Regions from separate parts of the Paenibacillus sp. FSL H8-0548 genome, predicted to be linked through region 3. Evidence: riboswitches for the same ligand, from Rfam matches in the RefSeq annotation. Region 3 holds a riboswitch; each other region holds the start of a gene.
The links. Region 3 has a riboswitch for cyclic di-AMP ahead of MHI37_RS00140 (3D domain-containing protein). Riboswitches for the same ligand answer to the same signal wherever they lie in the genome.
Positions count from the first base shown of each region.

Region 1 (10,233 bases), 110 kb from region 3:
AGCAACCGTACCTAAAATGATGATCATATAAGCAGCTGGATTTAGAAGAGATGACAGGTGCGCTCCCTTTAAAACCATGCCTCCGAGTACAGCGACTAATCCTAGCACAAGACCAATAATTGTTGAATTTTTCATCATACACCCCGTCCAATACATTTTCGACATTTCTCTACTTCTTTTATTATCGTCAAATGGGTATTCTGAAGTTAGAGTAAAAGGAACGATTTGAAGGCAAACACGTTAAAAATTAATAAAATGAGGTAGAATAGTAGAGAGATATGTACAAAAAATGACGACGATAAAGGTGGTATATACGAATGGGCGTTAGACATGCTAGAGAATATGCGGATATTTTGAAGGATTTTACAGCAGCAGTAGCGGAAATTGAGGATAGCTATACTTTTTTTGAAATGGAGCCTGAGGAATGGTCGGTGCTGCCTGCCGAGGATCGTCATGAAGTGATGGAGGCGCTAGCGGACGATGTTTTTTTCGGCTTGGGTGAGGATCCCGTTATAGGGGTGGGAAGCGGTACCATTACGTACAATAGCAAGCATCATGTCATTGAGGTTTCGCAGGGTGAGAAGGTTACGCAAATTATTAGGCTGATCTAATGTAGACGGATTATTTCCAGCGGGAGGATAGGGGCTAATACCGTATCTTTACATTTCATAGCTACTCTATTACAATGTTCTTTAATATACGTGATATATAAACTAACATACATGTGACATAGAGGAGAGCGCTATGAAGAAGTGCCAATCATCGCTGCAGCTTCCGAAAGGGCTTGATTTAAACGGTGAAACGCTAGCCGCATTTTATCAGCCCATTATAGCGATGGATACAAGACGGATTATAGGGTATGAGGTGCTTGGAAGGGCAGTTAAACATAACTCTGTTCGCAGCCTCGGTCCTTTTTTCTGCAATGAACAGGTCCCGGAAGAGGATCATATTATTGTAGATCGGATACTGCGTGAGCAGGCATTCTCCAAGCTATCGTTAATGGAAGAGCAACCGATGCTCTTTATTAATTTAAAGCCGTCTTGGATCTATCGTTATGAGGAAAACGGAGAGCTTTACACATTGTCCTTGCTTGATAAATATGGAATTAATCCGAAGCGAATTGTCATTGAGATTACAGAAGAAAGCTTTTCAGGTTCCACGGAGAAGCTTCGAGCCGTAGTGGATATCTACAGGGCGAGAGGCTGTATGATTGCGATTGACGATGTCGGCAGCGGCTTTAGCGATACAGACCGCATTGCGCAAATTCAGCCTAATTTACTTAAAATCGATATTCATATGATTAAGAAGAGTGCAACGCATGACGGTTATTTTGGCGTGTTAAGCTCTTTCTCTGATCTAGCGGAGCAAGTAGGAGCGTCATTGCTTGTCGAGGGTGTAGAGACGAGGGAGGATCTGGTTCGCTCTATACAATTAGGGGCTCGTTATGTGCAGGGATTTATGTTTGCGCGAGCAGAGCCTGACTTTCTTGCGCCGGATTGCTTTGCAACGATCGTTGAGGCTGAGCTTGAGCAGCATTTGCATCATTATTTAGGAAGCGAGCGCTATTGGCAAAGCCAATTCGAGAGTCTAGCCGAGCAGCTTGTGAAAACCGCTTCAAGGGTGCGATTCACCGAGCATAGTGGTGAATGGCTCGAGGCACTGCTGCCCGAGCTTTATCATGATTGTATCCGAGTATATTTATGTAACGAGGATGGTATTCAGTTATCATCCAACTATTACCGCGATGCGGATATGAGCTGGCAACGTGAAGAGCAGTATCGCGGTGCGAACTGGAGCTGGCGCCCTTACTTTGTTCCTAATCTGGTACAGTTAAACGAGAATCGACGTGCCATTATTTCTAGAGCGTATACGGATTTGGATTCACCAGCTTGGATCCGGACCGTGTCCGTCTTGATTGCACCGGGACTTATTTTATTTATGGATCAAAAGGATACGGAGCGAGGGGCTCAGCCTCTATGATGCTCAGATGGCTCATATACCATGCAGTAGCAGTCGGAGCAGAGGTCTGACTTCGGATGAGGATAGGTATCCGCAATATGAAAGCCAGCCTGTTCATAAGTTCGCACGGCTCGCGTATTCCAAGTGAGCACTTCTAAATCGATTTCATTTTCTGGCGCACGCCGCCGGGCTTCCGCTACGATAAGCCTTGTGAAAGCGGGCCCTAGGCCTTGTCCGCAAAGCGCAGGAATTATTCCGAGTCCAAGCCTTGTTACGCCTGCTATAGGGAAAAATTGAGCATAACCAATCAGCTGCTGCTGATTGTCAATAACGGCTGTATATTGCGCTGCACGCAGGACGGGATCGCCAAACTCGATTCCGTCCTTTTGCATATGCTCCCAAGCGGGCCAATTATAAATATGATACGGGGATTCGTATGTCCAGCTGCATATTTCCTGTGCATGCAGGGGATTCATTGGACATATGGTCATTTCGAGCGGATTTCGTTTATAATGTTTGGAGCCTTGATGATTTGTCATGGGGTAAATACCTCCGCTTGGATATGGCTTCCTATCAGATGAACGACAATTGAAACAGGTTTATTATATCAGATTGGCGCAAGGTGAATGTGCGAAAAATAAGGAGAAGCTTAGATATGAAAAAGTTAATTTGGCTTGGCTGCTTGTCTTATTTAGTTATTGGGGTTGCCCATGTGGTAGGCGGGTCTATCCTAGAGCAGCTAATTGCTCATTACGGCCTAACCTATAAAGATGGCGGCCAATGGATTATGAATCAATTTCTTGGTTTTTTAGTCGGTGTGCTGCTGGCGCCGTCCATTACGGCGAGAATGGGCAAGAGGGGAGCTGTGCTGCTTGCTATTGGCATACTGGCGCTTAGCGAAGCGGCTTATAGCTTGCTGCTTCCATGGAGCTGGATGCTTGCGATTGCCCCGCTTGCTGGACTCGGATTTGGGATGACGGAAGCAGTGGTTGGCGCCATGATTATCGATATGGCGAAGAACGGGAAGGCCTCGGCAATGAGTAAGCTGGAAACCTTCTTTGGGGTTGGCGCCTTATTAATCCCGATTGCGGCTGCGTATTTGATCAAAAATAACATATGGCAGGTTTCATTCCCTATACTTGCGGCTATGGCAGCCATTATATTTGTAATGTGGCTGACGATGTCCTTCGGGGAGCTGGATGATCAGCTCAGCGTTAGCTCACGCTCTACTTCGGAGCAAGGGAAAAGTGCGGCAGCTCAGAGATTACCAAGTGCTGAGGGGGCACAAACCTCTGCTTTTTTCGGTTATCCGCGCAAAGCATTGCCTTTTTTACTCCTATCGGCATTGTTTTTTATGCTTTATGTAGGCATGGAAATGAGCTTCTCAAATTACCTGCCATCGATTCTTATTTCCCGCTCGGGAGTAGGGGAGTCTAGTGCTGCTGCTGTACTTAGCTTGTTCTGGGGTACGATGGTGCTGGGCCGCATATTCGCTGGCGTATTGGCTGAACGTATGGGATATTCGCGATATTTGTTGATCGCAACGGCAGGAGCTTCCATTATTTTTATTTTAATGGCTGTCTTAGGGCAACTAAGCTGGATGCTCGTACTGGTTGCGTTAAGCGGATTGTTCTTCGCTGGTATATTCGGAATTGCACTAGTCTACGCTAATGAGCTTATTCCGGGCATGACTGAGCGGACAACGAGCCTGCTGGTCGCTTTCGGCGGGCTTGGAGGAGCTATTTTTCCACGCTTAACCGGCTGGTTTATGGATCAATATAATGTTGAGTCTACATTATGGTATATAAGCGCACTCGTTGTGCTGATGCTTTTACTTTTAGCTGCTATGCTGGTTCTAGGAAGAAGACAAGTGCTGCGAAGAATGGCCATAGGGGCAGAAGAAAACAAAGCCTATATAAGTTGAACTAAACATTTGCGTTTTGGTCGCTGCGCGAGAAGTTCATTCTTACGATCGCTGTTGCAGCCAGATTCTTTGATTTCCTAAAACATTTAAAGGTAAGAATAAGGCCGCAAAGGCGAACACTTCGTTTCTCCATAACAATCTTCTCGCTTCGCTATAACTTCATTTTGTTAAATTCAACTTATATAGGTTCTTATTTTTTCATATTTATGTGAAAAACCTCCACAACTGCTGTTTCAAAGCTGCTGTGGAGGTTTTATTATTATTATAGATCTAAAATCAAGGCTTCTAACCAAATGACTGCGTTACATTCATTGAAGTTAATTACTTGAGTATCGTTTTGTATACCTCAATGGCTCTAGAGCGAGATGCTTTTAAATCTACGATAGCGCCGCTTTGTGGCTGATGTATCTCTTTATCAGACAGATGAGCCAAATGAGGCAGCCAGCGCCGGATGTAGCTGCCGCTGGGATCATGCGTTTGCGACTGAAGTGCTGGATTCATAATTCGGAAATAAGGCGCAGCATCGTAGCCGAGCGAAGAGCACCATAGCCAGCCTCCGCGGTTAAGTGTATTGTCATAATCGCTGAGATGATGACGGAAATGCTGCTCCCCGAGCGTAAAGGGGCAGAGCAGGTTTTTGGTTAAGAACATCGCTACAACCATTCGCAAGCGATTTGGCAGTTCTCCTGTACGGCTTAACTGGGTCATTGCGGCATCGATAATCGGAATACCTGTTGCAGCGGAAGTCCATGCTTCAAAATGCTTATCTGACAAGGCAGACAGATCTGTTTGCTGCTCGTACCTGAAATAATCATCATTATACATGGCTTGATACAAATAGAAATCTCTCCATGCAAGCTGGCGATGCCATGCTTCAGCTCCGGGCAAGCCCTGTGTTTGCTCATAAGCGTGACGCGACGAGATCGCGCCTGTATTCAAGAAGCGAGCGAGCCCGCTCGTAAGCTCCTCTGCAAAGGAATCACGGCTATCTGCATAGGAAGCAAGACGTTCACGCATGAAGCGATCGAGCCTCAGCAGCGATTTGGGCAATCCCTCAACGTTCGTACCGCCCAGTGCAGAGGATATGGAATTAGGCAGCTCAAACTGCTGTGCAATAGTGCTGTTCAATTCTTTTACAGTTGAAAGCTGCTGTATCGTTGTTTCGCCCATCGGACTATAGCATTGCAGCATAAAGCTGCTCCACATCCGGTAGAAGGGGGTAAACACCTTGTAGGTCTCTTGTCGACGCGCGAATGCTGGGAAAGCCTCGAGATCAGCAAGTGCTGCATCTGCAAGGGGCATCCAGCGACGCCCTAGACTACGAGTAACCTGCTGCAACTGCTCGTCCCGCTTACGGGCATAAGGCGTGTAGTCTGCATGGACCACAACCTCGTCAATGGGGTGGGCTTGCAGAAGCGCCTCTGTTATTAAGGCAGGGTCCCCATAGAGCACATGAAGCTCCCTGTCCTCGTTAAAATAGCTGTGCAGCAAAGATGCGGCCTGTGCCATGAAATTTCTGCCGCTATGGCTGGTTAGCCTGCCTCCGCCGATTAAAATGGGATCTATGATGAGCAAATGAATGCCGGGCGTATCCTTTTTCTTTAAATAGTCAAATGCCCGCAAATCTGCAGTACGCAAATCTTTGCGATGAATGAATAAGTACATCAAGCAGTGCTCCTTTCAGATATCGCGAAAAGCTTGGGATGAAACAGCAAAGCCGCATGTCATTTGTCGTTTCAGGACAAAAAACTGCGGCTTTGCTGAATGAGCCTACCTATAAAGTCCTTACTGCGAAGGGCCAGGTTACTCTATTTTTCGTTAGCAAATGCTTCGAAAGACTCATCATTCATGACACGACGAGCAGTCACAAAACGAGTTTCATAATAGGAAGAGTTCAGTTTGTCTGTTACAACACCTCTGCTCGAGGATGAATGAGCAAACTTACCGTCTCCAATGTAAATGCCAACGTGGGATACACTGCTATTGTTGCCACCAACGGTGTCAAAAAACACAAGATCTCCCGGAATTAGATCAGTCTTATCGACCTTCGTGCCTGCTTTGGATTGCGCAACGGAAGTACGTGGAAGCTCGATGCCCATTTTAGTGAACACATAGCTTGTAAATCCAGAGCAATCAAAGCCTTTCGACGATGTTCCACCGCTCTTGTACGGGGTACCAATCACACCATCGATAAATCCGTTCAGTTTTGAATCTGCGAACGCGCTTCCCGCTTGAAAAGCAAGAAGGAGTACGAGACCCATTAGTAATGCGGTAACCTTTTTCAATTGTGAAGCTCCTTCCAAGGCCGACGAGGTTAGCTGTGGGGTTCGGTTGAAGGCTCCCTATGATTCCTCAGACGCTGCAAAATGGATCAGACATCGGAATCAATTCACCCAAAGTGGTTCCCCCGTTTCCCCATAGGGAATTAGGCTGTTTTTTTACTGCTGTTGAGAATTATTCGATTATTTTCAATCATCTCCTGCTTTTACTGGCAAATTCTAATAATTCTCATGTAAACTTTTGGCTTATTCATTCATTAATCCGTGTTTACTGTAATAAAACCGTTGTTAGTAGTACTTTCTAACCAAATGAATGAACTCAATTTCATTTATTATGTGGATATCGTGTAAAATATACCGATTTGTCCCTTTGGGAGCATATCGCTGGACCAAGTCTAGCGGCCTATAAACGGCGGTGTTGTAACCTTTTTTGCAAAAGATTAAAAATATCTCATATGTATAAATACCTATTTCGCTAGCCGCAAGCGAAGTGCAAATAGAACAAGGAAGCTGTTCATAAGAACGGCTTCCTTGTTCAACGCAGAGTAGCTATTTTAAAATATAGGAAGTATAAGTTTCTTCATTATTTCGCAGTAATGACTTTTTCTGAGATGATCTGCGGATCCCCGTTTTTTTGCTCCATCCAGAACTGCAGCCTGTATTTGCCTGCATATTTAAAATCATAGGTGATGACCTTTGAGCTGAACCAAAACGTATCCTTCTCAACGAATTCTTTAAAGTCATTATCCTTTTGATTGCGGCTGTCAATGACAGTTTCTTTATCGTTCGGATCGACAATCATCACCTTGAAGCTATCTATCTCAAGATTTAAGTTATCGATTTGTGCCTGCACTAGAAACTTCTGAGTCGTGCCCTTATCGACTTGACCAAACATTGTACGCTTCTCGTTCATCAGAAACATATGAACATTAGGCTTCTGAATAATAAGCCTCTTCTCACTGCTTTTCCACTGGATAAAAGCCTGCAGAGGCTCACTAAGAGAGCGAATATTGATATAGATCTTATCATCCACCAGCAATCCATCGTCTGCCTGCAGCTTATTATTATTATAAAGGATGGTTACCTTCTGAAATAGTTTGTCCGCGGCAACTAATGAGCCGCCTGATAGGAGCAACGCCATCGATATTATAATGAGTTTTTTACGCATCATTTCTATATCCCCCAATTATCATTTTCTGTCAACTATTTATACATAAATTCCAACAATTAGTTGCGGTAAATAAGAAATAAAAAAGCCCCTCGCGACCACATCATTGTGGAGGAGGGGCCGTGCATGAAGTTATTCATTTCGATTGCAGGTATTCATACTGCGCTGCTATCGTCCATACTTTCATTAATGTACGAACGAGATGATAGCCTTGATGCAGAATGAGTGCGAACAATCCGGTCCAAAGCATGGATACGCTGGTGACGACAATGCCAGCAGCTGCGCCCAATCCCCACATAATAAGCGACAGTGCTGCATAGGAGAGAAAGTTACGCAGAGCGAGCCATAAGGAGCGGAAGACGCCCTCGCCAGAGGCTGCGCCAAGCTGCATCGATAGAAACAGCAGGTGCAGCACCGTCCCCCATATGAGCCATAGTGCTGCTCCGGGCAGTACCGTTTGCATAAGCTCCGGCACGGAGCTGCTCTGAAGCAGAGACTCGAGCGCGCGCGGCAGCAGCCACCAGGCTGGGGCCAGCGAGAGAATAGATTCTACCCAGTAAAGAAGAACAACGGGCTTCCATGCTTTGCGAATCCCTTCCAGAAAGCGCGTTCCTCCGTCAGATCTCGTCTGTTTTAGCGAGTAGAATAGACCTGCGTTAAATAGAGGAGTGAGCACCATTCGAATGAGCAGCAGGCTGCCGAGCGTCCAAACGTAGGGAGAGATGAGATCGGTCTTCAGCAGTTGAAACTGGGCTTCGGTAACGAAAAGCTGTGCTGCAACGTCAGAAGGGTAAGCGCTTGGATAACGACGCAGCAGCGGCGAAACGATCGAATCGATGAATCGATAGAGGAAGAAGCCCCAAAGCAGCTGATATAGAAACAATATAATTACAAGGTAAAAATGTTTAACTGTGAGTCGCCAGCCTTGCTTCAAATGTATCTTCATCATTTATCGCTCCTTGAACGCAATTACTTACCAGCTAAGCGATCCGAGCAGCCCTTCAACCAGCTTGACTACGCCAAGGCTCCATCTAGTACGCTTTTCTTCAGGCAGCTTAGCCTGCATATAGTTGTTAATGAGCTTATTGTCGAGTACGTTGCTGTAATTCGGATCGACGACAGCCCATTGAAGCGGGGCAGTATGCAGCTCCTTATATTGAATATGGGACTCTTCGCCGCTCCAAAGCTTCGTCATTTTTGTACCATCGGTAAATTGCAGCACGATTTTGATTTCGCCATTGCTGCCGCCGTTCTTCTTGACGAGAACAACCGATTCGTAAAGCTGATCCCCTTCCTGCGTAACGGGACGAACATGTATAGATTCGATGGAGAAGTCGGCCATTTGGTCGTCGTATACATATTGGCTGAAATAATCATGCCATTTGGTCTTGGTTACCTGCTCGACAACACGCTGGAAATCTGCGCTGGAGGGATGCTTGAACTTATATTTTTGGAAATAGGTACGTAATATCTTCTGCATTGTTCGTGATCCGACCTGATTCTCAATACCGATAAGCACCAGCTTGGCTCGCATATAAACGTTCTCGGCATATTGTGTATGGCTGCCATATGCCCAAGATGGCTGCTTGAGCGGAGCGGGATCGGTCATATAGCTGGCTTCTATGCGTAGATTAGACTCGAGACCGTAAGTAGTCTCCATTACTTTATCCTCAGCATAGGACGTAAAGCCTTCATCGAGCCATGCCTCCTCGAATTCATTGCTGGCAACCATGCCATACCAGTATTGATGGCCGATTTCATGGACGACGGTACGCTCCAGATTGTAGCCGGGATTTTCTTTCTCGGCAGCGAATGCAGTAATCAGTGTGGGATATTCCATGCCGCCGGCTCCGTTCGCTCCTTTCGGGGGTACGACGATAGACAGCGTGCTGTAAGGATACTCGCCATACCATTTGGCATAGCTCGACAACGCTGATTTAGCTGCATGCATGTAACGATCCTTAAGGGCGGCATGCGCAGGGTCTAGATACAGCTTAATACGAACGCCGGGTATGCCCGTATCGGAGTAAGCGGTCTCCTCATAAACAAAGTCAGGTGAAGCAGACCAAGCGAAGTCGTGCACATCATCGGCATAAAATTGATAAATCTTCATTTGATCTTTCATTTCAATGGCCTTCGTCTGGAATCCGGTAGCTGCGACTGTGTAGGCTTCGGGTACTTTTATTCGCACGCTGTATATGCCAAAGTCGCTGTAAAACTCGGAGTTTCCATGATACTGATGGACATTCCAGCCTTCAGCTGTCCGGCCTCGCGTGCCTGCAGTTTCGTATACAGCGATTTTGGGAAACCATTGTCCCGCCATGACAAAATTGCCTGAATACCCCATGCGAGCGAACACTTCCGGCAGCTTTACCTCGTAAGCCATATGAAGGGTAACCGATTTGCCTGGAGCAACAGGCTCTGGCAAGCGGATTTTGGCTAAGCTGAAATCGTCGGTATTCCCATCATCAGGCTGCACGAATTGGAGGCGCGGCAGGAGGCTCTCTCCTTCTAGTGTTTCTAACGTCAGCAGCTTCATATAGCCTTGGCTGTTCGTAGTTGCTTTGTCTTGGCGGAGCTTGCCGCCGGACTCTTTCATAAACGTTGTTTTGTCTGACTGAAAGGCGTTGGGATACAGGTGGAAATAAAGCTCGGCCACAGCTTTTTTGCCAGGGTTCGTCCAGGTTACGGTCTGATCGCCATTTAATATTTTTGCATCGTCAAGTAAATGAACACTGATATGATACTCAACGACACGTTTGCTAAGCTCTTGAGGTGTAGGCGTCAGAACCGTATTTGGCTCCTGCACGCTGGGCGGCTTGGCCGAGTTTTGGGCAGGCGCAGGGGTTTGCTTGGCACTCGCGGCAGGGGCGAAGGCATAAGTATATTGGGATTGCCAAGCA
Region 1 covers NZ_CP152049.1:131,243-141,475, forward strand. The annotation lists gene motA (flagellar motor stator protein MotA) at 1-135, opposite strand, end outside; gene MHI37_RS00645 (hypothetical protein) at 318-611, shown strand; gene MHI37_RS00650 (EAL domain-containing protein) at 745-1,980, shown strand; gene MHI37_RS00655 (GNAT family N-acetyltransferase) at 1,968-2,498, opposite strand; gene MHI37_RS00660 (MFS transporter) at 2,615-3,883, shown strand; gene MHI37_RS00665 (deoxyribodipyrimidine photo-lyase) at 4,205-5,548, opposite strand; gene MHI37_RS00670 (C40 family peptidase) at 5,692-6,168, opposite strand; cyclic di-AMP (ydaO/yuaA leader) riboswitch at 6,172-6,325, opposite strand; gene MHI37_RS00675 (hypothetical protein) at 6,746-7,333, opposite strand; gene MHI37_RS00680 (hypothetical protein) at 7,467-8,279, opposite strand; gene MHI37_RS00685 (M1 family metallopeptidase) at 8,304-10,233, opposite strand, start outside.
Region 1: it holds a riboswitch for cyclic di-AMP, as region 3 does, so the genes downstream of both, MHI37_RS00670 (C40 family peptidase) here and MHI37_RS00140 (3D domain-containing protein) in region 3, are expected to answer to the same signal.

Region 2 (10,233 bases), 990 kb from region 3:
ATATCCGCTGCCGCAATCACTGGTTGATTCGTAGGTACATCGAACACGATCGTAACCGTATCGCCTGCTCCTGCACCAACTTCAGATGCGCCGCCCTCTGCAGCCGTTACACTCGTAATCGCTGGCACCTGACTACCAAACGTTCCACCGATTACAGCGCTAGCTGTGCTCGCCAGGCTCTCTTGCCCAATATCCCTAATACTAGCAGTCGCATCAAGCGTAAGTGTTTCACCCTTCTTCACCGTTGCGCCGGTTCCTAGCGTTACCACAAGCGTACTGCTGTCGCTCCACGCTGCACTTGCTCCTGTACCCCAGCTGCCAGCACTCAATCCCAGTGCCGTTGCAAGAGTCCCCGGAGCAATTGCTGGTTGATCAGTCGCGATGTCGAACACGATGGTGAGCGTATCGCCCGCGCCTGCTCCAATGTCACTAGCTCCGCCTTCTGCTGCCGTCACACTTGAAATGCGAGGTACCGCACTATAAAATGTTCCGCTGCTGATCGTGGAACTCGCTGTGCTCGCCAAGCTTTCTTCCCCGATATCCTTAACGTTAGCTGACGAGTCGAGAGTGATCGTCGCACCCTTCTTCACCGTTGCGTTAGACCCTAGCGTAACCACAAGCGTCCGGCTGTTGCTCCATGCCACCGATAGACCATTCTCTACCGTACCCCAGCTGCCTGCGCTCAATTCTAGCGTCGTTGCAAGATTCGCCGCGTCAAGCGTCGGCTGGTTCGTTTCTACGTCGAACACAATCGTTACCGTATCCCCTGCGCCTGCGCCGACTTCAAGATCGCCGCCTTCTTCCGCTGTTATACTTGAAATCGCTGGCACCTGACTGCCAAACGTGCCATTGATCGCTTCGCTGGCTACGCTACTCGCGCTTGTTCCAGCAGCGTTCTTGATTGCTGCGGACCCATCAATCGTGATGACTGCGTCATTTTTCAAGGTAGCACCTGAACCCAAAGTTACCACTAGCGTCTGACTGTTGCTCCATGCTGCAGACGCAACCGTCCCCCAACTGCCTTCATCCAATATTAGTGCTGAAGCAATATCCGCAGCAGCAATCGTCGGCATATTTGTAGCGATATCAAATACAATCGTTACCGTGTCTTCTTCACCTGCACCGACCTCGAAATCTCCAGCTTCTGCCGCAGCTATAGAGGTAATCTTCGGAATCTGTACATTAGCAAACGTAGTAACAATATTGCCCGGCGTATTATTGGCACGAGCGAAATCCGTATAAGTTACGATCATATTCGTTCCGTAAGAAAGCACTTGAAGCTCCTGTGGACTGTTCGTTGAGTTAGTTTCAGTTCTCACAGGCTTAAACGTTCCAACAAACATTGCCGTATTTACACCCGTTTCTTTCAAAGACAGAACAAAGCCCGTCTCGTCATCTGTAGACCTTACTGCCACATTTACAGATTCCGCTACATTAGAAAGCGTATCTAGATCAGTATCCTGCAATTCTACTTGAATCAACTCACCGTCAGGACTCGAAAGACGTGAATAATTCAAAATCCCCGTCATTCTATCCTTACGCTGAGCTGTGTAGGTTACTGTACCGCTTGTATTATCCGCCTTGTGATTATCCAAGTAAGTAGCAGTGATCATTTCTAGGTTCGTGCCCACACCTAGCTCCTTAGGTGTCGCACTAGCATCTGTGAATGCCTGAACGACGAATGTGCCAGTGAAAACACCCGTATCATTCGTTTCCGTAACGAATACATCGATACCTGCAGAATCAGTTATTGAAGATGCAACATTCACACTTAAGCTTTCATTGCTGGCTCCATTAGCAAATTCAAGATCCGTCACTGTGACCGTAACGGTCTCGCCAACGACTACAAAGGATTTATCCAATGCGACATTTGCAGTTGTATGATCCTTGCGCACAACGGTATCTGTAATCGAACTCGACAAACCAGCCGCATCGCGTAAATCCGTATAGTTAATCGTGACCGTACCATTATTCGCCACGCTAATTTTATGAGCGCCCGCATTGGTTGCCCCTGCTTCCATTTCAAATGACCCTCTGAAAACACCAGTATTAGCACCCGTTTCCGTCAAGGTCAATGATAATCCAGTAGAGTCTGCTTGAGAGCTAATTTTAACACTTACATTTTCTGCATTAGCTTCATCCAAATTCAGGTCAAGGTCAGTTAATTCAACCGTTATCGGTTCATTAGTTGCTGCCGTTCCAGGAGTTACTGTAAGAGCTGCAGCGGAGAAATTACGATATAATAACGTTTTGGTAACCGTACCGTTCAAGGTATTTTCCATATGTTCATCAGCGTACTCAATATAAAAACGCTCATTATGCGCAGGCGCAATATCGTCGCCCACCGTGAAGGTTCCCTCAAACACCCCTGTGTTGTTCCCAGTTTCAGTTAGGATAAGGTCGTTGCCGTTCACTCCAGCAGTTGTCGTCAAATTAACCGCGCGGGTTTGAACGGTCGTTGTGCTTGTATTCAGGTCAGCATCTGTTAATTCCACACGTACGACTTGTCCGTCATGAACTAACGAGTTGATAAGGCTATTTGAAACATTATCGTATAGCTTTACGGCACCGGTAGCATAGTCTCTGCGTGTAACGTTGATTACGATCGGCGACAAAGCGTCTGGATTGTCCCAATTGGGATCTAGGATTGATACGGCATTGTTGTTTTGAACTTTAATCTCATTAGCAGCAGGGCTTGTTGTATTCGTATCGACCAGCTTCAACGAGCCTTGAAAAATTCCTGTGTTCGCGCCGGTTTCCGTTAAAGTAATCATCAGAGGGCTGCGTAGAGCATCGTCAGGCGAAGATACGGCTACTGTCGTTGTTTGCACTGAGCCTGAATCCGTATTTAATACGGTGTCTCCATTATTTGTGTCTGTCACCGTAATATTTACTGATTCGCCTACAGCAACAAAAGATTTGTCCACAGACATCGTCCCTGTACTAGCTGCATAAGCGGTCATTGCCGGCATCATCGGCAGAACTGCGCCTGCAATCATAACTGCGCCTGTTACAGTACCAACCACATTGGATTTTTTCTCCTGCTTGGGACGTCTCTTCTTAATTTTTGATTCTTTCATTTTTTCTTGTTCGTCTTCATAACCAGTCATACTATTCCTCCTAGAATAAATGATCGAATGCATATATTTCTCAAGAACCTCTAGGCTCTTCAAAAAACGAGGTGGACAAAAACAGTTGTCAGGAAGTATCCACTCGAGCCCATATGGATGTAAGCACTTCCTTATGAATCGTATCTAATAACCCTTCAAACATTTGAGCCGTTTCTCGCTCATAATCCACTTTTTGACTCCCGCTAACCGAATAAAACGAGCTTTCCTTCGATACGTTTAATGCTTCCAAATATTGAATCCAGTTGCGGTCGAACGCACGGAGCGAAGCATGCTTCACGAACTCATCCATTTCTATTGAGGATGCCTCGTACCATTCATCCAGCCTTTGATACAGCTGCTCGCTAATTTGCTCAATCGTTTGTCGCCGAGTAAGCTGATCAAGCTGCTTCAGCATAAAACCTTTCGGAGATGGAAAGATCGCACTGAGTTCAGCAAACAGTCGAAACCAATTCGGAGGCTCCTCACTAAATCCTGAAGGATAATTCCGGTTCACAGCATTAACAGTAATCTTATCAATCATGGAGACTAGCAATTCCTTATATGAATCCCGATCAACGACATCATTTCGCATATGATAATAGATCATGCGCTGCTGCTGAACGGGCTTGTCCCATTCGATCAAACTTGCGCGAAGAGCAAAGCCTTCTAATTCGGCAGCCCGCTGCGCATTTCTTATGGCCGCAATATATTTCTGCTGCGTAATCGGCCGATCAATAGGCAGCAAGCTTTCTTCCAGCTCATCCAATAAATCATCAGAGTAATAGTTAACCAGCAAGTCATCCTCTAACGAGATATAAAACCTTGAACTGCCAACCGATCCCTGCCTGCCGCTGCGTCCCTTAAGTTGATTATCAATTCTCGCTGAATTATGTCTGCAAGTTCCAATCACATGGAGACCGCCGTTTTCCTCAACTCCAGGTCCTAGCCATATATCGACTCCCCTGCCAGCCATGTTTGTCGCGATAGTTACTGCGTTCTCCATACCTGCCTCTCGAATAATTGCAGCCTCTTTTTCAGCGTTTTTGGCATTCAGCACATGATGTGAAATATTCTCACTTGCAAGCATTTGGCTAAGCCGCTCTGAAGCACGAATATCAGGCGTTCCGACGAGCACTGGCTGGCCCTTGGCGTGCCTTTGCTTAATGTCATCCATGATCCAGCGATATTTCGTCTCCTCATTAAAAAACAACAGATCCGCCTGATCACTACGGGCAATGGGACGATGCGTTGGAATTACCGCCACATCAATTCCGTAAACCTCTTGCAATTCCGACTCTACTTCAACAGCAGTACCGCTCATTCCACCAACTTTTTCATACAACTGTACAAAATGCTGAAGGGTTATAGAAGCAAGAGTAGCTGATTGACCATTGACAACCACACGTTCCTTCGCTTCTATCGCTTGGTGAAGCCCTTCCGTATATCTTCGTCCGAACATGAGCCTTCCTGTGCTTTGATCAACGATAACTACTTCCTGTTCTCCTTGCTCATTGATTCGAATGACATAATCGATATCTCTTTTCATAAGAAAGCGTGCCCTTAACGCCTGCTGAATTTTATGATACGTATCACTATGCTCAAGGTTCATGAGATTCCGGATTCCAAAGAGCTGCTCACAGCGGTCTATTCCTTGATGGGTAAGAGATACGTGTCTCTCCATGGCATCAAATTCAAAGTCTCCATCAGCGAGCAGGGAAATTTTCTGATCGATCAACACGAGGTAGTCGCTCCCTTTCCCAGGAGCAGAAGAAATGAGAAGCGGGGTTCGCGCTTCGTCTATCAGTATGCTATCAGCCTCATCAAGCAATAAGAAATGCAGACCGCACTGAACGCGATCCTCTTTCCGATTAACTAAATGATCACGTAAATAATCGAAACCGAATTCATAATGAGTTCCATACGTTACATCACATGCATACTGAGATTGCCGTTCCTCATTGTTCATTCCATTTCGAAGACAACCGACTGACAAGCCCAACATATGAAATACTTTGCTCATTCCCTCACTATCTCTAAACGCTAAATATTCATTCACCGTGGCGATATGCACCTTTTTTCCAGTTAGTGCTTGGAGAAATGCAGGGAAAATAGCAGTTATCGTCTTACCTTCGCCCGTCTTCATTTCCGCTATATTACCTTCGTAAATTGCCAATGCACCTAAAATTTGTTCATTATGAACATCTAAATCAAAAACACGTCTGCAGGCGGCTTTTACAAGCGAATAGGCTTCCATTCGAACGTTATGTATTGGCGTATCATTCTTAATTTTTTGGCGAAGATTGTCTGTTATCAGAGAAAGGTCAACATCAGGGAATCTATTAAGCAACCTCGAACAATCTTTATTGATTTGTTCAATAGAGATACGATGCTTATCCATGCTCCAAGCACGAGTTCCATTTATAACCTGTTGTAATAGCTTCAGCATCAAGAAGGACCCCCATAGAAAGATTGCAATTTTCAATAATATGTAATTCCTGTTGTAGTAATTTCGAGCGAACACAATTCTAGGTCTTTAGTCTCTCATATTATTAACGGTGATGTGTTTTAGTCAGATTACCTTATATAAATACAACTATATTCTTATTGTTTTTTAATATTGCTATATATAATGGAACAGTTAACAAAACAATAATTTCAGTTCTAAAGTCTCTTGAATCCATTTATCGACATTTATAGTTAAATTTCGACGCATGTATCGAAAACCCTTTAATTCACAAAATTATTACAGAAAATTTTTTTTGTTGATTCTTGATTTGTGAGCAGAACTTTTTCAGTAGATTTTATATTTTAGCTTCCACTTGCAGCTCATACAGCCAGAAGGACACATACATCCCACTTCCCCCTGTTTAAGGAGACCTATTTGCACCATTTCCTAGAAGTCTTAATGACGAAGAGCTTACGCAAGAAGACGGACGTACTCCGAATACTCTGGTTATAAATGGATGCTCAATAACAACTAGCCATCCATGGTGAGTGTGTTGATATTCTTCTTTTCAAAAAATACAGCAATCCTCCTTTCTTTCAGCAAGCGAACATATTTCAAAGTGTCCACCAATATACAATCACTGCGCTGACTAACCATATCCGCATAGTAAGCAACTTGCGGCTTATAGCTGTTTAACTGTTCTTCGGTGTCGGTGCTCACTCTTGCATAAGGAGTAATACGCAGAAAGCCTGGCTTTCCAGCAACACAATCAGATAGTTTTCGATTTTTGGCAGCTTGAATTGCCGAACAAACCCTTGATGTACAAAGGTAAATCGGCGATCCACTGCTGGAGTTGACACAATACAGTCTGTTTACCATCCTTAAAACCACAGAGGCATTGGCCCATGTGGTCAAACTTGTGATCACAAGTGCCATCATCCTCTCTCATCGTCAGGCATAGACGCAATATCCAAGCTCTGTCCAGGACACCAGGCTTACGAGGTTAGCTGACGGATTCGGGCGGTAAGAGTCGCTCTACCCAAAGCGAGGAAGCGATGGATTCCTCGCTTTGGGATTCACCACAGATGACAGACATCCGACTCTCACATCGGGCGTATGTCATCGATAATCCGACCGTCCCGAAAGCGGGGGTTACTTCAAACAATTCCTCCTCGCTTGTATTTCTATATTTTGTGAAACCGAATATTGAAGCCCATCGTATGAACATACAATAGTAAATTTTCACTGCTGCGCAAAAGCGATATCTACCTGTTTCGTTGGACTTTTAAGAAACGGTTTACTTTTTAAACATGCAGGCGTAATATAAATGACAACAATTTCATATGATAAACGCTTAATCCTCTTCACGGAGGAGCGGGGGAACCATCGAAGCTTATAATACTGCTTCTGGGGTGAATTCTTTCTTACTTAGAAAGAACGGGTACTCTCAAACCCGAATCCGACAGCTAACCTCGTCAGCGCTTGGGAGAGAATACTCTTACAACTTTGGTTTATTTCGCACTGTATTGTACAGTCCAAAGCTTGGTAGCAGAATTTCTCTGCGACCAGGTTTTTTTTGCTGTTCAGAGAATAATTTCCTTATCAGAGGGGCTGAAACTATGAAAAACAAGGAAAAACTGATGGTTTGCGTGTACTACGGACCGCACGGAGAACGGCTCATTCGCCGCGCCGGTCAATTGGCTAAGCTCCTTCAGTCTCCTCTGTTCGTATTAAGCGTCATTCCTGTACAAGAGGATGAGCTTGATCCGGAGCAAGAAAGGATGATGGCGGCATGGAAACTGAAATGCGAGGAATGGGGAGCAACATTTATCGTCAAACCGAATGAAAATAGGAAATCCTCTGAAATGATAGCGGAAACGGCAACACATCTTGAAATTACTCAATTGATTATCGGACAATCTGGGCAAACGCGTTGGCAGGAAATTACGCATGGTTCTTTCGTCAATGAACTGCTTCATCGCATAGGCGAAACGGACCTGCACATTGTAGCCGTCCAGCGAATGAAAGAACAAGCGATGGATATGCATAAACCCGGAGTACCGGTTTCCGTATACAAAAAAGAGCAGCATTATCACATTGGAGATTCGGAAGCGCGCGGCCTGCCTGTGACAAAAGGTGTTTTTTCAAAGCTATAAATACCGACTTCAGTACCAGCCTGTTAAAATTAAATATAAATGGGGAATTTAAATATCTGAGAGTCAGTAGAGGAGTGATTGTTGATTCGACCACTCTGCTTTTCTAAATGGCTCTTAACAGAATCCTTAAGTAATTAAAGAAACGGAAGTGAATGCAGTGAAAAAACAGTTTATTGTCATCGGACTCGGTCGGTTCGGTTCAAGTTTAACGAAAACCTTGATTCAAAACGGTCATGAAGTGCTGGCAGTAGACAAAAACGAGCAACTTGTTCAGGATATTTCCGCTATTGCCACCCATGCTCTGCAAGCAGACTGCACAGATGAATCCGTTTTAAAAGAGCTGGGTATTCGCAACTTTTCACATGGGATAGTAGCTATAGGCGATGACCTGCAGGCAAGCATTTTAACGACATTGTTGTTAAAAGAAATGAATGTTCTGAACGTAACGGCCAAAGCCAAAAATGAAATGCACGGTAATGTCCTGAGCAAAATTGGCGCGGATCATATCGTCTACCCCGAACGGGATATGGCGGCGAGACTCGGTCATCAACTTAGCTCCGAAAATCTGATTGACTACATTGAATTATCCCCGGAGTACAATCTAGTCGAGATTAAAGCGCCGCCGGCGATGAATGGGTATTCGTTGCAGCAGTTAAATATTCGCGCCAAATATGGATGCACCATCATGGCGATTAAAACCGGCGATTATATGAATGTATCTCCCAAAGCGGAAGACAAAATCTTTACCGGAGATATTCTGCTTATCATCGGCAGCAATAAGGACATCCGACACTTGGAGGAGGACCATGAACGAAAACGGTAGCCGTATGAAACGTCACTCCACATCCGGGCGCTTGGTGCTGCTCGTTGACTGGCTGAAAAATAAGATGAATCCGCCCCTACTGATCCTGATTGTGTTTTTCTTCCTAATCTGGATTGGCGCCTTGCTGCTTACTCTGCCGCAAGCATCTGTATCAGGTGAATCAATCGGTTTGATTGATGCGTTGTTTACTGCTACCTCTGCCATATGTGTAAATGGGCTCGTCGTGGTCGATACCGGCAGCGTCTTTTCCACCTTTGGGCAGGTCCTCATTATGATTATGATTCAAGTGGGCGGACTTGGATTTATGACCTTTGGCGTCATGGTGGCCATTATTTTGGGCAAAAAAATCGGATTAAAGCAAAGACTCATCATCCAGCAAACGACTCACTCGACATCGGCGCAAGGATTGGTCAAACTGTCACTTTACATGGTGCTCATTGCTTTTGCATTTGAAGCGCTAGCGACGGTGATCCTGACGCTCCGATGGCAAGAAGAGATAGGATGGGGACAGGCAGCTTATTACGCGCTTTTTCATTCCGTCTCCGCTTTCAACAACGCCGGATTCGCCTTGTGGTCTGACAGTCTGTCCTCCTTTGCCGGAGATCCTGTTGTCAATCTAACAATTATCCTGCTTTTTGTCATCGGCGGACTCGGCTATCTTGTTGTCGTGGATCTATTTCGCAAACGTTCCTGGAGAAAGCTGTCCCTGCACACCAAAGTGGTTCTCCTTGCCTCAGCGATTTTATCCGCAGCCGGTTTTCTTGTTCTTTTCTTTCTGGAGAGTTGGAATCCGGCCACCTTCGGTCAATTGGGTGCGGGGGAACGGGTGCTTGTTGCATTTTTCCAAGGTGTGACACCCAGAAGCGCAGGATTCAACACCATCGACATCGGCAATATGCTTGCGGCGTCACAATTTTTTGTCATTATCCTCATGTTTATCGGAGCGGCTTCCGGTGGTACGGGAGGCGGCATTAAAATCAATACGTTGGTTGTGCTTGTTCTCGCCACTATAAACACATTTCGCGGCGGCGGACAAATTCATGCCTTTGAACGCAAAATTGCGGAAGAAACGGTCATACGAGCGCTGGCCGTCGTCATGAGTTCATTGGCTGCCGTACTGGTCATTACCCTCTTGCTTACCATTTCTGAAGGCATGCTGGAGGATCATTTTTTGGAAGTGCTGTTTGAAGCGACATCCGCTTTCAGCACAACAGGGCTTTCGATGGGGTTAACGAACGAATTGTCTCCTGCAGGGAAAGTTATTGTGACTTTTACGATGTTTGCCGGTCGTCTCGGTCCACTGACGCTCGCGTTTGCATTAGCGCAGAAGAAGCGTTCTTCCAAAATCGGTTATGCAGAAGACCATATTTTGATTGGCTAGTTGCTATAAGGGCTTTTGCTCGAATATACCGAAAAAAAAAAACAGATTTCCGATTTCCTTGCGCATCTCCACATTCAACCTGTCTCTTACAGTCGGGTTGCAAAGCCGCTTTTGGCTCCATCGGCAGGCTCTTCAAGTTTATTAGACTTGAAGAGCCTGTCGCTTTTTATTAGCCATTGCACAGAGTTGGAATTAGTCGATACGCTGCAAAAACCGTCTCAACAGCCCCTATAGAATCAAAACTATTGTACTGGAAAATACTTCTTCTAGGTGCGCACGATTTCTTAATTTATTTTTCGCCAAGTATATAGTTATTA
Region 2 covers NZ_CP152049.1:1,007,678-1,017,910, reverse strand. The annotation lists gene MHI37_RS04305 (hypothetical protein) at 1-3,110, opposite strand, end outside; gene MHI37_RS04300 (DEAD/DEAH box helicase) at 3,199-5,556, opposite strand; gene MHI37_RS04295 (hypothetical protein) at 6,088-6,495, opposite strand; cyclic di-AMP (ydaO/yuaA leader) riboswitch at 6,898-7,052, shown strand; gene MHI37_RS04290 (universal stress protein) at 7,176-7,712, shown strand; gene MHI37_RS04285 (TrkA family potassium uptake protein) at 7,870-8,535, shown strand; gene MHI37_RS04280 (TrkH family potassium uptake protein) at 8,519-9,916, shown strand.
Region 2: it holds a riboswitch for cyclic di-AMP, as region 3 does, so the genes downstream of both, MHI37_RS04290 (universal stress protein) here and MHI37_RS00140 (3D domain-containing protein) in region 3, are expected to answer to the same signal.

Region 3 (10,233 bases):
GTACATTTAACATCAGGATTAGATGGTGCGCGAAAATTTCTTGAGCAGAATCAATTTGCAGAAATCAGAACCCTAGTGATACAATTAGGCAAGGAGAGTTTGACCCGATTCACCGCGGCGATGATCACTGCTGGACAACAGCTTTTTAAAACAGATTTAGTGGAGCATATTCAATTGCTGTTGTCGTTATTAGTTATATGGTTTAAAGATTTGATACAGTTCCAGGCCGGAAGGCAGGACAACATCGTTTTTATAGATCAGTTGGAATGGATAGGCAAGCATGCTTTTAATCGATCGATCGCAGGCTGGGTGTCCTGCATAGAGCATACGTTGGAAGCGAGTAAGCGTATGCGCGCAAATGTTACGCCTCAGCTCGCATTTGAGCAACTATTGGTAAACTTACAGGAGGGCTAATTCTTGTATAATGTCATCGGTGTTCGCTTTAAGAAAGCGGGCAAGATCTATTACTTTGATCCGGTCGAGCATCCCGTGGATAAGGAGCAACATGTTATTGTTGAAACAGCACGCGGTATCGAATATGGTAAAGTGGTGGTGGGACAGAAGCAAGTCGGTGAATCGGATGTCGTTCTTCCTCTTAAGAAAGTGATTCGCATTGCAAGTGATGTTGACGCGAAGGTTGTGGATGAAAATCGTGCAGCAGCCAAAAATGCGTTCTCTACTTGTCTTGAGAAAATAAAGGGTCATGAGCTTCGTATGAAGCTTGTTGACGTCGAATTTACGTTTGACCGCAATAAAATTATATTTTACTTTACAGCAGAGGGCCGAGTTGATTTTCGTGAACTCGTTAAGGATCTGGCAAGCGTATTCCGGACTAGAATCGAGCTCAGGCAAATCGGGGTTCGTGACGAAGCGAAGATGCTCGGTGGTATTGGTCCTTGTGGACGGGTGCTATGCTGCTCTTCTTGGCTGGGAGATTTTGAACCGGTGTCCATCAAGATGGCTAAGGATCAGAACCTTTCGCTTAATCCTACGAAGATCTCAGGATTATGTGGTCGTCTCATGTGCTGCTTGAAATATGAGCATGACAATTACGAAAGTATTCGTGAAGAATTACCGGCCATCGGCAAATTCGTTGTTACCTCATATGGTGAAGGTAAAGTTACTGGTATTAACACATCCACCAAAAGCGTGTATGTACAGCTATTTGATACACCAGGTAAACCGAAAGAACTGTCGATGGATGATGTCGTCATCAAATAAGCGGCACAGTGTAACTGTCACGAGTGAGGTTGCACTTGCGCTTGAAGCTCTGGGGTGGGAACTTGGAGAAGAACAATATTTTTGCGAAGATGGACGAGCTGGATAATCAAGTAGGAGTCTTTCATAAGGAGCTTACAGAATTGAAGCAGAAGGTAAAAGAGCTGCTCGAGGATAACAAGCGTCTAAGTGAAGAGAACAATCAGCTGCGTCAGTTGTTTAAGAGAGAAGCAGAGCTGGAGCGTGAGGTTGACAAAGCGCCAAGCAAAGGTAAAAAATCGGGAGCGGTTCAAGAGGTACAGCCCTTAATAGACAACGTGTTTGTAGATTCAAGCGTAGCTATTGGGGAAGGCCACGATAATTTGACCCGGTTGTATCATGAAGGATTCCACATTTGCAACGTATATTACGGGCATTTGCGGACGGAGGGTGACTGTTTGTTCTGTCTATCCTTTCTAAATAAATAGTGGAATCCGTCTCGACATGCCGTCCTTGCCGCAAAGGGCGGTATTTTTATTCGTAGATAAGTATGAATGGAACGAAATCATGATGAACAAAGGAAAAAGGAGCGGCTTAAATCGTGTCGGAACAAATAATTTTAGCAGAAAATGAACGCCTTGATGACTTAATGACAGTATCAGGCTTGAAGATTATACAAAGTCGGGAGGTATTCAGCTTTTCGCTTGATGCAGTACTGCTCTCACGCTTTGCTAGCGTGCCGAAGTATGGTCGTATTGTCGACTTATGTTCTGGCAACGGCGTTATTCCAATGCTTCTCACTACACGAACGAAAGCACAAATTGATGCAGTTGAAATTCAACCTAGATTAGCGGATATGGCGAGAAGAAGCGTTGCGCTCAATCAATTGACGGAACAGATTAACGTTATTGAGCAGGATTTGAAGCTTTTTCCGAAAATTGCGGGTAATGGTGTTTATGATGCGGTAACAGTCAATCCTCCCTATATGCCGATAACGGCAGGAGAGCAGAACGAAAATGAGCATTATGCAATTGCTAGACATGAGATCCATTGCACGCTGGAGGATGTCGCTGAGGCGTGCTCACGGTTAGTCCGGCCTGGCGGGAAAGTAGCGATGGTTCATCGTCCTTCACGTTTGCTTGATATTGTGGAGACGATGCGTAAATGGAGGCTGGAGCCGAAACGGATTCAGTTTGTTCATCCTCATGCGAAGGCAGAGGCTAATATGGTATTAATAGAAGCCATTCGTGATGGGAAGCCTGATATTAAGCTGCTTCCACCGATTATGGTGTATGAGAATGGGGTGCAGATCGTTTGAATGTACAGAAAAGCTTCGCGGATACTGCAAGCGGAATGCCTGGAAGTCTGTATTTAGTTGCAACACCTATTGGAAACTTGGAGGACATGACCTTCCGTGCAATACGCACGTTAAAGGAAGTGGAGCTGATTGCGGCAGAGGATACGAGGCAAACGCGGAAGCTGCTTACCCACTTTGAAATCGGTACTCGCATCGTTAGCTATCATGAACATAACAAGCGTGCTAGTGGACCTGAGCTAATTAGGCTGCTGCTTGAGGGACAATCGATTGCATTAGTCAGTGATGCCGGGCTTCCGGCTATTTCTGATCCTGGTGCTGACCTCGTAAGAGAAGCTGTTGAGAATGATATCCCCGTTATTCCAATCCCTGGTGCGAATGCTGCCTTGTCGGCACTCATTATGTCTGGCTTGCCAACGGAGCGCTTTTTATTCGCCGGGTTTCCTCCCCGTGAACGAAAATCGTTATTAAAGTGGTTGAAGGACATGCAGGCGCAAAAAGGAACCCTTCTATTTTATGAGTCACCTCATCGTATAACCAAAACACTTGAAGTACTTCAGGAAAGCTTGGGCGACCGTTCAATCGCTTGTGTGAGAGAGCTGACGAAACGTCACGAGGAGGCCGTTCGCGGGCGTGTTTCAGAATGTATAGAATGGTTTGCAGAGCATCCACCACTCGGAGAGTTCTGTATCGTAGTGGAAGGGTCTGAGGGGATTGGGGCAAGTGAACAGCCAATAGCAGCTGAGTGGTGGTCAGAGCTTAGTCTTGATGCTCATGTCGCTCATTATGAGGAGCAATATGACCGGAAGGAAGCTATTAAGCTGGTTGCCGTAGATCGCGGGCTGCCGAAGCGGGATGTATATAATGAGGTAAATAGATAATAAGGGTATGTATAGATAAAAAAGACAAAAAAAAGACCTTCCTGGCCGGGTTTAAGCGCAGGAAGGTTTCAAGGAGTATTAAAAAGGTTAGAATTAATGAGTTCATAAATATATTATAACTGATTTTTTTTATTTTGTCACAGGTGTTGGCATTTCTGATAAACAAACATGACAAACAATTTTACCTTTGAAATAGGATACGTTCTCTGCATTGCCACAGAAGATACATGCAGGCTCGTATTTTTTCAACATAATGCGCTCGCCATCAACGTAGATTTCAAGTGCATCCTTTTCGCCTATACCAAGTGTACGGCGCAATTCAATTGGAATAACAACCCGTCCTAGTTCATCAACTTTACGAACAATCCCAGTAGATTTCATCATAATCTATTATTGCCCCTCTCAAAATGTGTTTCGTCATCGTTCGACATAGTTTTTACTTTTATGAATATAATAATACCAACGTTTACCATAATAGTCAACTAATAAATCACTCTAAAAGAGCTGGTAGGTTAAGTGTTTGACTAGATACAAGGGTCATATTACTCTGTAATAGAATACAACAGCTTCGACATTTTGGAAACTAAATTACGACACTATTCGACATAAGTTTCATTGTTTGTGTCGAAAATATGAACAAAGGAGTAGAGAGACGATGAAGGAACAGCTGACCGAGGAGAAGGTTTTCAAAGATCCTGTCCATAATTATATCTATGTACAAGACCAGACGATTTGGGATTTGATTAACACAAAAGAGTTTCAGCGTTTACGTAGAATACGTCAGTTAGGAACGTCCTATTTGACTTTTCACGGTGCAGAGCACAGCCGATTTTCACACTCGCTTGGCGTATATGAAATTACGCGTAAAATAATATCCCAATTTGAACGAAATGACTATCCCGATTGGCCTGTGGAAGAGAGACTGGTCTCACTTTGCGCAGCACTTCTGCATGATGTCGGCCACGGTCCATTCTCCCACTCCTTAGAAGAGGTTTTCGACACGGATCATGAGGAATGGACTTGTAAAATCATTCTTGAGAATACGGAAATTAATCGGGTGCTGAGAGCTGTTTCAGAGCAGTTCCCTGCGCAGGTAGCAGCAGTTATTCAAAAGACGTATCCAAAGCCGATTGTGGTTAGTCTCATATCCAGTCAAATGGATGCTGATCGAATGGATTATTTGCTGCGAGATGCTTATTTCACCGGTGTGAATTATGGAACGTTTGATCTGGAACGGATTTTACGGGTATTGCGTCCCTATAAGGGGCAAATTGTCGTCAAAGAGAGCGGTATGCATGCCGTTGAGCATTATTTAATGTCGCGCTATCAAATGTATTGGCAAATTTATTTCCATCCCGTTACCAGAAGCTCTGAAATTATATTACGCCAAATATTTCGTAGAGCGCAGGAGCTTTGTGTGGGTGGCTATGCTTTTAACTGGAAGATGCCAACAGCATTTGTAGCTTTGCTTCATAATACACTGACAGTAGAAGATTATTTGAAACTGGATGAAGCTCTTGTTCAGACGGTTTTTATGCAATGGGCAGAGGAGAAGGATCTGTTGTTAAGTGATCTATGCGATCGTTTTCTCAACCGCCGATTATATAAGTACATAACGATAAATAACCCTGATGAAGCGCAGTTGAATGAGATCAGCGATTGTCTTTCTTCTATAGGAATGTATCCGGATTATCATATGGAGATTGATTTTCCGTTCGACCTTCCGTATGACGTATACCGACCGGATAAAAAAGAGGGAGAAAAGAAAGAAAAAGCGCCGATTTTGTTGTTAGACGCAGAGGATAAGGTAAGTGAAATATCTGCTAAATCCGACATCGTTCGCTCGATTACGGGACTTCACCAAGGAGAGTATCATTTGTATTATCCGGAGGAGCCGCTCAAAAAAAATATTGACCTGCTGTCAGAAGCGATGAAAAAGCTTTTTAAACTTAACTAAAGGAGCCTTACACCAATATGACATTACTTTTTGATACACATACACACTTAGATTCATATCAGTTCGATGAAGATCGGGATGAGGTCATACAGCGTGCTAAGGATGCGGGCATTCATATGCTCGTTAATATTGGTTTTAACCGTGAGACGATCCCTACAACCATGGCGCTTGCAGAAAAGTATGATTTTATCTATGCGGCAGTTGGTTGGCATCCGGTAGACAGCATTGATATGCAGCCAGAGGACTTAGATTGGATTGAACGGCTTTGCGTACATGAAAAAGTGGTAGCAATTGGGGAAATTGGACTTGACTACCACTGGGATACGTCACCAAAGGATGTTCAGCAGCGCGTTTTTCGGGAACAAATTCGTCTTGCTCGCAAGGTAGGCAAGCCTATTGTCATTCATAATCGTGATGCTCATGAGGATATTATTCGAATTCTCCGAGAAGAAAATGCAGCAGAGGTTGGAGGGGTCATGCATTGCTTCTCAGGCAGTCCGGAAACGGCTAAGCAATGTTTGGATATGAACTTCTATATTTCGTTCGGTGGACCCGTCACATTCAAAAATGCAAGGGTTCCCAAGGAGGTATTAAAACAGGTTCCGCTCGACCGAATTTTAATCGAAACAGACGCTCCGTATTTGTCCCCTCATCCGTTCAGAGGGAAGCGAAATGAGTCTGCTTATGTGTCCCTTGTTGCAGAGACGGCAGCAGAATTATTAGGCAAAACGGTAGAAGAAATAGGTGCAATTACGACCGAAAACGGGAAGAGATGTTTTCGAATTGTATGAAAACGTGAGGGATAAAGAGAATTACAGACCTTTATTGCGTAAAAACTGATTTTTATAGCGATTATCGCTTAATTATTCCGACTTTATCCTCCTTTTTCGCTTAAATCGTCTTTTATCGTATCTTTACAATTGCCCTCGTATGAGGGTATGATTCATCTCAGAGCTTTAAAATTTTGTATTGGATTTCCAGTTTGCGCTTAATCTCCATTCGGAGAGCGGGGGAACCAAGTACGGTTTTTTGTACCGTATTATGAATTCTTCAGGGGTGAATTTTGAAGCCTTTGCCATGAGCATTGTGTAACGAACAGGGTGACTCTCTTGCCCGAACCCGACAGCTAACCTCGTAAGCGTTATAGAGAGTGATCAACCTCGTGCATCCATTTTTCTGTATCCCAGTGTGAGCAACTACCGGGAAGCCACGAAACAGATCCTCTGTCGACGGCTTCTTTTTATTTTCGAATAATCAGGAATTTGTCGACATAGGGTTAAAAGATGGGGGTGGGAGGATCGATAGCAGTACTGGATTGCGTGCTTGCACGCCAATATACTATAGTCGCGTCAGTTGTATCATGCGTAACACTTGGCGGCGGGGCTATGAAGGAGGACCGATGAAGTGGGAATAATCCAGGTTAAGGACACCCATGGGAAACGATCATCCAGCATGTCTTTCGCATTGCGATGGAAGCGTGAAAACTTGCGTTTGATTCTTTTGAGTGCTATTATCTCAATCGCTATGACTTTCATGTTTTTGGTGTTGTTGTACGGAACGGCTGTCAAAAGCGTCTCCGTAGTAGTGAACGGACAAGAAACCATTGTAGAAACGAAGCAATGGGTCCTGCAACGCCTACTGGATGAACAAGCTATCGCAATTGGACCACATGATGAGGTGTCCATACCGCTTAATGCGGCAATAAAGGACGGAGATCGTATTGAGGTCACTCATGCGATACCGGTAATTGTGAAAGCTGATGGCAAGACCTCTACTGTGTACACGACAGAGAGAACAGTGCAGGCAGCGATCGAGGAATTAAATATTCCAGTTCGTGAACAAGATAAAGTAGTGCCTCCGCTTGAAACGGCAGTTGATACGGAATTAACGGTAACTGTTGTACGTGTAGATACGAAGGTTTCTGAAACCGAGCGTACCATGCCATTCTCTATCGTGAAGAAGCAGGATCCTACGCTGGAAGCGGGTAAGGAAAAACTCGTGCAAACAGGTAAGGAAGGGCTTGTTGTAGAACATATCGAGAAGCAGTATGAGGACGGAATTCTCATTTCGAAGACAATGGTCAACAAGGTCGTTGAGGCGGCTGCGGTGGATCAGGTTATTGCGATCGGAACGAAGAAGGCTGAGCCTAAAGTAACTGTGCTCTCGAATAAAAGTCCAAGCGTTGCCACACTGACAAAGAGTGGTGTAACGTTTAACGCAAAGACTACACTTAAGAATGTCACTTTGACTGCTTATTCGGCAGGTGTTGCTTCGACAGGCAAGGATGAAGATCATCCGGAATATGGAGTAACAGCATCAGGCACAAAAGTAAAAGAGGGACGGACGATAGCGGTCGATCCTAAGGTTATTCCGATAGGCTGGTGGGTCTATATTGAAGGAATCGGTTTCCGTCGCGCAGAGGATACGGGAAGTGCGATTAAGGGCAACAAAATCGATGTATACTTTGATAGCAACGCAACAGCAAATAAGTTTGGCCGGAAGAAGGGCTATACGGTCTACGTGTTAGGGCCTAATAAACCTACAGCGAGCTGATGAATGGGTTACCATCATCTTATCGTATTTATCAATTAAATATGCCATCATAAGGAGAGGCCACGCCTCTTCTTTTTGCATGTTTGCGGGCATATTTAAAATAAGGCTGAAGGGAATGGTCTTGATGATCAGAGAGATCATTGTCGTTGAAGGAAAAGATGATACCGTTGCAATAAAGCGAGCGGTTGATGCAGATACCATCGAGACAAACGGTTCTGCTATAGGCAATGATGTGCTTAAACGTATTGCACTTGCGAACGAGCGTCGCGGTATCATTATTTTTACAGATCCAGATCACGCAGGGGAACGTATCCGCAAAATAGTGGCTCGTCATGCGCCGGGGTGCAAGCATGCCTTTTTGCCGCAGGAGAAGGCTATGTACAAAGGGGATATCGGCATTGAGAATGCGAGTCCAGAGGCCATTCGAGCGGCACTATCGGAGCTACGCACAGAGTCAGTGGACGAGGCAGGAGAAATTAGCTGGGAGGATCTGATGGATGCAGGCTTAATTGTACATCCTGATGCGTCTAATCGGCGCCTCGTTATGGGCAAGCTTCTTGGTATAGGCTATGCGAACGGCAAGCAGTTCTATAAGCGTTGTACAAGCTTCCGTATTAGTAAGGCTGAATTTACAGAGGCATATCGGCAAATGGAAAAGGAACTGGAGGGATAGCCTGATGAGCGAGCAAGAGCAATTGGAGCAGCAGGGCAAGGAAAAGGTGAAACGAGTCTCGATTGAGGTGGCTACGCCAAAACGGACCAAAGAGATCATTGCGAAATACGGCTTCTCCTTCAAAAAAAGCTTAGGTCAAAACTTTCTAATCGATCAAAATATTTTAAATAATATCGTTGCGGCTGCCGAGCTGGACGAAACAAAGGGTGCCCTAGAGATTGGACCTGGCATCGGCGCGCTCACACAGCGGCTAGCAGCATCTGCGGGCAAGGTAACGGCTGTGGAAATCGATAATCGGCTAATTCCTATTTTAAAAGAGGTACTGGCTGATGAAGAGCATACGACGGTTATTCATGGCGATGTGCTGAAGCTTGATCTGAAGGCGTTGTTCAAGGAGCAATTTTCCGATGTATCAGGTGTCAGTGTCGTTGCCAACCTTCCTTATTATGTTACCACCCCGATTCTGATGAAGCTGCTTGAAGAGCGTCTGCCGCTTGAGCATATTGTTGTCATGATTCAGAAGGAAGTAGCTGAGCGGATGGCGGCAAAGCCAGGAGGCAAGGAATATGGAAGCTTAAGCGTTGCTGTGCAATACTATTGTGTGCCTAAGCTCGTTTGTATGGTGCCGCATACGGTGTTTATACCGCAGCCTAATGTCGATTCGGCTGTTATTAAGCTATCCCTGCGCGATAAGCCGGCTGTCGATGTGCCCGATGAGAATCATTTTTTCCGTGTCGTCCAAGCCAGCTTTGCACAGCGCCGGAAAACACTGGCGAACAATTTGACTGCTTTTGTTGGCAAGGAGCGGCGTGAGGCGCTGACGGAGATGCTTCTAAAGAACGACATTGATCCCATTAGACGCGGGGAGACGCTCTCGCTTGAGGAATTTGCGCGAATTAGCCGCAGCATGCTGGAAGCCGGCTGGGGCGCTTAGGTTGTTTCAGCATAAAATACACACCTTTCTCGTCGAACGCCCATAGGATAGACGAAGAGGTGATTTACCCATGAAGCAAGGGGACCTGGTCGTCCGCAATTCGTATGGCGGTGACGTGCTATTTAAGGTTGAGGATGTTCGATCACAAACTGCTATTCTGAAAGGCACGGACTACCGATTGCTTGCGGATGCTCCGATTCCTGATCTGTCGGTTGTACGTGATCCAGAATCAACGAGAGCGGTGCAGCAAGTTCGAATTAAAGTAAATGATTCGCTGAAACGTATGCATTCGGAGCGAGAACGCCAGGCGTTAGAGAACGAGGATAACATTCGGCATGCGATGCAGCAGAGCCAGCCATTTTTTGAGGTGCCTGGAAAGGTGCTTCATCTAGACGGTGACGGAAACTATTTAAAGAAGAGCATGCAGTTGTATAATACGATGCATGTTCCTTCTCATGGCCTTCACGTGCATGAGTCCCAAATGGCTGATGTGCTGTACCGACTACTGCCGCAAATTCAACCTGATATTGTCGTAATTACTGGTCATGATGGTGTATTGAAAAATCGTGCACAAATGGATCTCTTTAGTTTGAGCAGCTATAAAAACTCCCAGCATTTTGTTAATGCGGTTCGTGTTGCTCGTGATTATGAAAAAAATCGCGATGGACTAATTGTTATCGCGGGCGCATGCCAATCACATTTTGAAGCACTGCTGCAGGTGGG
Region 3 covers NZ_CP152049.1:21,701-31,933, forward strand. The annotation lists gene holB (DNA polymerase III subunit delta') at 1-414, shown strand, start outside; gene MHI37_RS00105 (stage 0 sporulation family protein) at 418-1,221, shown strand; gene MHI37_RS00110 (DNA replication initiation control protein YabA) at 1,284-1,685, shown strand; gene MHI37_RS00115 (tRNA1(Val) (adenine(37)-N6)-methyltransferase) at 1,799-2,515, shown strand; gene rsmI (16S rRNA (cytidine(1402)-2'-O)-methyltransferase) at 2,551-3,393, shown strand; gene MHI37_RS00125 (AbrB/MazE/SpoVT family DNA-binding domain-containing protein) at 3,523-3,777, opposite strand; gene MHI37_RS00130 (HD domain-containing protein) at 4,049-5,350, shown strand; gene MHI37_RS00135 (TatD family hydrolase) at 5,368-6,141, shown strand; cyclic di-AMP (ydaO/yuaA leader) riboswitch at 6,326-6,506, shown strand; gene MHI37_RS00140 (3D domain-containing protein) at 6,755-7,903, shown strand; gene rnmV (ribonuclease M5) at 8,028-8,576, shown strand; gene rsmA (16S rRNA (adenine(1518)-N(6)/adenine(1519)-N(6))-dimethyltransferase RsmA) at 8,581-9,510, shown strand; gene yabG (sporulation peptidase YabG) at 9,581-10,233, shown strand, end outside.